2 regions of the Peribacillus aracenensis genome follow, and region 2 is predicted to be linked to the other one. Evidence: riboswitches for the same ligand, from Rfam matches in the RefSeq annotation. Region 2 holds a riboswitch; the other holds the start of a gene.
What was found. Region 2 has a riboswitch for lysine ahead of dapA (4-hydroxy-tetrahydrodipicolinate synthase). Riboswitches for the same ligand answer to the same signal wherever they lie in the genome.

Region 1 (3,217 bases), on a different contig from region 2:
GCGGAACGCCACCCGCGTCTAATCATTACGCGAAAAGTCAAAAAAGACAAAGGGAAATATTTCGGTCCTTATCCGAATGCGTTTGCAGCTAACGAAACGAAAAAATTGCTCGACCGCATCTATCCCCTAAGAAAATGCAATACTTTACCAGATCGCGTGTGTCTCTATTATCATCTTGGCCAGTGCCTGGCCCCATGTGTATATGAAGTAGAGGAACAGGAATATAAAAAAATGGTGGATGATATCAACCGGTTCTTGAACGGCGGGCATACTGAAATAAAAAAAGAACTGACTGAAAAAATGCTAGTGGCATCAGAAGAGCTCGATTTCGAGAGGGCCAAGGAGTTCCGTGACAAGATTGCCCACATTGATATTACGATGGAGAAGCAAAAAATGATGACGACCGATTTCGTCGACAGGGATGTATTTGGCTTTGCCTATGATAAAGGATGGATGTGTGTTCAGGTATTTTTTGTCCGGCAGGGTAAATTAATAGAAAGGGATGTTTCACTTTTTCCGGTCTATGATGAACCCGAACAGGAACTACTTACATTCCTAGGTCAGTTTTACGAGATTACGAACCATTTTAAACCAAAGGAAATCTTGCTGCCTGAATCAGTGGATGCCGAAATGGCCGAAGGGCTGCTTGGGGTCAAAACGATTCACCCCAAAAGGGGGGCGAAAAAAGACATGCTTAAATTGGCGAATAAAAATGCCTCCATCGCCCTTCAGGAAAAATTCTCTTTGATTGAAAGGGATGAAGAAAGAACGATCAATGCGGTGGAAAACCTCGGGAACCAACTGGGCATCTACACCCCGCACCGAATTGAAGCTTTCGATAACTCCAATATCCAGGGAAGTGACCCTGTTTCGGCTTTAGTCGTGTTCATTGATGGGAAGCCGGAAAAAAGAGAGTATCGAAAATATAAAATCAAGACGGTCCAGGGACCTGATGATTATGAATCGATGCGTGAAGTGGTCAGAAGAAGGTATTCACGAGTATTGAAAGAAGGGCTGCCGCTACCGGACTTGATCATCATTGATGGCGGAAAGGGACATGTCGAAGCCGTTCGGGATATTCTGGAGAATGAATTGGGCCTTGAGATTCCGCTTTCAGGCCTCATTAAGGATGAAAAGCATAGGACATCGCAATTGATGATCGGAAATCCTCTTGAAATCGTACCTCTTGATTCTCGGAGCCAGGAATTTTACCTATTGCAAAGAATTCAGGATGAAGTGCATCGGTTCGCGATTACTTTTCATCGCCAGCTACGCGGGAAAAATGCGGTTCACTCCCAGCTTGATGATATTCCAGGAGTCGGGGAAAAACGAAGGAAGCAATTATTAAGGCATTTTGGATCATTGAAGAAAATCAAAGAGGCAACAGTCGAGGAAATCATGGAAGCTGGAATGCCAAAAGGGGTAGCCGAGGGAATCGTTAGAAAATTACAAGAATAATCTTGCTACCGATAAATCACTATGCTATGATTAAAAGGAATTTTTAACTAGACAACTTAAAAGTGCTGATAGAGGTGCGGAATTCAAGAGTAAAGACCTGGAGAAGTATGAGCTTCCATGAAAGGTTTTGAAAGGGGATGACGCCGAAGGAAGACAAGACTCATACCTTGTTTTCCTGGTCCGACATTTAATAAATGGCGGATTGTCAGGGTTTATACCCTGGAGAGCTATCTCAGTGTGTTTACAGTATTGGATATGTGATCACAGCAATGAGATATTTCTCATTGCTTTTTTTATTGCCTAAAAAGTAGAGAGGGTGCATGAGGATGGCATTAATCGTTCAAAAATTCGGCGGAACATCCGTCGGTAGCGTAGAAAAAATCAAAAATGTTGCCAATCGGGTAATCGAGGAAGCGGAGAATGGAAATGAGGTAGTCGTCGTTGTTTCAGCCATGGGGAAAACAACGGACCAATTGGTTTCCATGGCCCGTGATATTTCCGGAACCCCGAGCAAAAGGGAAATGGATATGCTATTGACCACTGGGGAACAGGTAACGATTTCCCTGTTAACGATGGCATTGATTGAAGAAGGGCATGAAGCCATTTCGTATACTGGCTGGCAGGCTGGCATGCAAACGGAATCTGTTCATGGGAATGCCCGGATTTTAAACATTGATGCTTCAAGGATCCAAGCTCAGCTTCAACAGAAGAAAATAGTGGTCGTGGCCGGTTTCCAGGGAAACGATGTAAATGGGGAAATCACTACATTGGGAAGAGGCGGTTCCGATACGACGGCGGTTGCCATCGCTGCAGCTCTGAATGCGGATAGATGCGATATTTATACCGATGTAACAGGTGTTTTCACAACGGATCCACGCTACATAAAAGGCGCGCGAAAACTCCAATCCATTTCTTACGATGAAATGCTGGAACTTGCCAACCTAGGGGCGGGCGTCCTCCATCCAAGGGCTGTCGAATATGCAAAAAATTATCAAATTCCGCTTGAAGTCCGTTCAAGCATGGAGAGAGAATCAGGAACGATCATTGAGGAGGAAGCAACTATGGAAGAAAACTTAATTGTACGCGGCATTGCTTTTGAAGACAGTATTACGAGAGTCACAATTTATGGTTTGCCCCAATCACTTGGTGCATTATCCACAATCTTCACGACACTTGCGAAAAACCGGATCAATGTGGACATCATCATTCAAAGCATGACAGCCGAGGATACGACCAATCTATCTTTTTCCACAAAAAGTGAAGATACGGAAGCGGCCTTGATCGTGCTGGAAAATAATAAAGAACGATTGGGATTCGACCGGGTCGAAACGGAGAGCGGGTTGGCCAAAGTGTCCATCGTCGGTTCTGGTATGGTATCCAACCCCGGTGTGGCTGCCGAGATGTTTGAAGTGATGGCCAATACAGGCATCCAGGTGAAAATGGTCAGCACGTCGGAAATTAAAGTTTCGACTGTCGTCAATGAAAAGGAAATGGTGAAGGCGGTTGAATCCCTTCATGAAGCATTTAAACTTGGTCAGCATGCAAATGTGCTAGCTTAAGTGCAGGAGTCCAATAAAAAACAGACTTCCGGTAAAAAGGGTAAGTCTGTTTTAAGGGCTCATTAGATTGGATCTCTGGGATCCCATTGGATGGTGAATATCACTTTTTTTGCGCGGCGTTTGATTTCTTCCGTTGATTCGCTGAGGAATTTTTTTTGCAGTGAAAACTGCTCGGCAAGGAAACCGGCTTCAAGCTGGAA
Region 2 (3,217 bases):
TTTTTTAGAAGGGTGTTTGATTACCCATGGTTTTCCTGCCCAATCGTCTTTATGAAAATCACGTTTTTTAAGGACAACTTCATTATTATAAACTTCTACAATCATACCTTGACTAATATCCCGATATCCTTCAGGATGAAACCCTTGAAGTTTGCCCGGCTCTAATTCCAAATAACTTACAGAAGACGTGCCAACAGACGTAAAGTCTTTTTGATGAATCGTTCTAGGGTCTTCAAGTGGATAATGAGAATGGCCTGAAAATGTAATAACCTGTGGATGTTTCTTTAATGTATCATATAAAAGTTCTTTATTTTCCTGAGTTCCCCATAAGTCACTTCCATACACAGTGTCTTTAATGTGTTGATGAAGAAAAACAAAGATTGGTTGGCCCGGATTCTCTTTTTCTGCTGCAGCTAACTTTTCGCCTAGCCAGTTAATTTGATGAACAGAATATAAACCATGCGTATTACCATTTTCCGGACTTAACGTAATAAAATCATATCCATTTACTTTTTTATGATAGTAAAGAGAATCCATTCCTGTTTTCTCGAGAAAGCGATCTTGTGCTTTTTCTACTGAAAGTCCATTCCAATAGTCATGGTTTCCCATAGTGAACATGGATTGAACATCGCCTTGTTTCTTCTCATTATAAATGGAGAAGAACTTATCATATTCAGTAGCGTAGCCATAGTCCGTTAAATCCCCAACGACAACAAAAGCATCCTGTTCAGGCGCAGCTTTGTTTAATTGATCCATTGCTGTTCTAAACTTGTTCATATCAGCAGTTGATCCATCATCTATATGTACATCACTGATTACAGGAAAAACGAGCTCGGGTTTACGTTTATTATCTGAATTTGAAGATTCCGAGAATGCTTGTACATTTGATAAAGAAGTTGCTAATCCCACCGTTACAACTGTCAACATTGCAGCAAATTTACTTTTCGCTTTCAAAATCTTTTTCCTCCTATATATCATTTAGTCGCTATAATTATGTAAGTATTTCCCAATAAGTAAAATATCCTCCTCATTTTTCAATTTTTATGTGGTTTTCCAATTAAAATAGTAACTTTACATTATTAATAAAATATAGGTTCAGTGTAATTTAAATATTAATAAATCAAATAATACCTATGGCCAATAGTCATTCCGTTCACTTAAATTGTTTCTGGAGGAAAACTTAAGATAATTTTTCGCTTGTAGTAATGATTTACCTTTGCTTGATGTAAAAGGGGAACTACCCCTTAACTACGTAGTTATCCCCACGAATCTTAATGGCTTTTATCATTCCATCTCATGGATTTGGAGATACGTATGCTGTTATACGTATCCCGTTCCAATCCTGAAAGGAATGAAAGCACCAAGAGTTCAATCCGTTTGATCTTGTTTGGCTGTGGATTTATTTCCATTTTCAGCAACATAATCGCTGGTAAAATTGCCTGCTATAATGCTATCGAACATCTTCAGTTTGTTTTCCTCTTTCATGCAACTGTTCTGACCAGTTTTTATCGGACCACAGATAATTTTGTCTATGGTTTGGTTAACATTAGCTTGATGTTATTAATGGCATCCTTTCTAAATTGTCCTTGCAATAAAGAGGATTCCTTGTTATATTACAGACAATTAAATATTTTCTTACTTCATACTTTTTGAAGTGAGGATAGAGGAGCAAAGACCATTAGTACACATTTTGAGGAGAATGAGATCCCATGACTATTGTGGAAAGGGGAATTTGCCGAAGCGGAAAGAATCTCATGTTCTTGAAGCTGGTTCTGCTATTGAATAAATGCAGGACTGTCATATAGGAAACTATATGGAGGGCTATCTTATGCGCGGAAACATTTTTTTGATAAATATTGTTTCTACTGCAGCAGCGAATCCTCGTTGTTGCTTTTTTGCGTTTACTCCTGAATGGCCCTAACCACCTCTGAATTTTTATAAAAATTATACAAAAGGGTGTGAAGTTATGAATTTTGGCCAAGTTTTAACCGCAATGGTTACCCCGTTTAATCATAATGATGAGGTTGATTTTAATGCTACGAGAACTTTAGTAAATTATTTAATTACTAATGGTTCTGATGGATTAGTAATAGCTGGTACAACTGGAGAGTCTCCTACATTAACTGCAGAAGAGAAAGTGGATTTATTCAAAATGGTTGTAGAAGTTGTTGATGGAAGAGTTCCAGTCATAGCTGGAACTGGCTCAAATAACACGAAGGCTTCCATCAGCTTAACAAAACAAGCAGAGGCAGCAGGAGTCGACGGAATCATGCTCGTTACCCCATACTATAACAAGCCGTCTCAAGAAGGACTATTCCAGCACTTTAGTGCTATTGCCCATTCAACATCATTACCGGTAATGCTTTATAATATCCCAGGACGAAGTGTCGTGAACATGTCCGTTGAGACGATTGTTAGCCTCTCAAAAATCAACAATATTGTGGCAGTAAAAGAAGCAAGTGGTGACTTAGATGCCATGGCACAAATCATCAGCAAAACAACTAGCGATTTTACATTGTACAGCGGCGATGATGGATTGACATTACCGGTTTTAGCCATCGGAGGAACAGGCATTGTTTCGGTTGCTTCACACATAATTGGCAATGAAATGCAAGAAATGATCAATAGCTTTAAAAATGGGGATGTCCAAGTTGCTGCCACTGCTCATCGCGACCTTCTTCCAATTATGAAAGCATTATTTGCTGCACCAAGCCCAGCACCGGTAAAATCAGCATTAAATATGCGGGGGTTAAATGTTGGAGGTGTCCGCTTACCATTGGTCCCTTTAAACGATGAAGAAAAAAGAGCACTACAAATAGCTCTACAACCGAGTAACACGGAAGCAATTTTGTTAAGTAAATAAGCTTAATGATTCATTAATCGAGTCTTCAATACCGATTTTCTGATTAAAAAACATAATAACCGGGCGAAATTTAAAAAAGCAGTGCAAACTTCGAATGAAGTGTACTGTTTTTTTATCGCTGCAAGGCTCAGTGCTAAAACTAGTTGAGCAATATAATGATTTTATATGATTAAGGGCAAAAGGAGAATTTACATTTTCAAGAAAAATATATGGTGTATCCAGTAGGAATCGTAAATGTCGAATTTTCTATAGCAATGATTTTTCGGGGATTGATCATAAGCTTATTAATTCTAGTGATGTTGATATGTAATTATTAAGACAGAGTCGTTCCTTAGTATTCAATCTATAATGGCT

Region 1: another riboswitch for lysine. It lies ahead of N0M92_RS08715 (aspartate kinase); the one in region 2 lies ahead of dapA (4-hydroxy-tetrahydrodipicolinate synthase).

What each region holds. Positions count from the first base shown of each region.
Region 1 is NZ_JANZMJ010000006.1:110,368-113,584, reverse strand. It holds gene uvrC (excinuclease ABC subunit UvrC) at 1-1,458, shown strand, start outside; lysine riboswitch at 1,520-1,696, shown strand; gene N0M92_RS08715 (aspartate kinase) at 1,785-3,017, shown strand; gene N0M92_RS08710 (YslB family protein) at 3,080-3,217, opposite strand, start outside.
Region 2 is NZ_JANZMJ010000049.1:1,771-4,987, forward strand. It holds gene N0M92_RS27440 (metallophosphoesterase) at 1-954, opposite strand, end outside; lysine riboswitch at 1,654-1,832, shown strand; gene dapA (4-hydroxy-tetrahydrodipicolinate synthase) at 1,967-2,863, shown strand.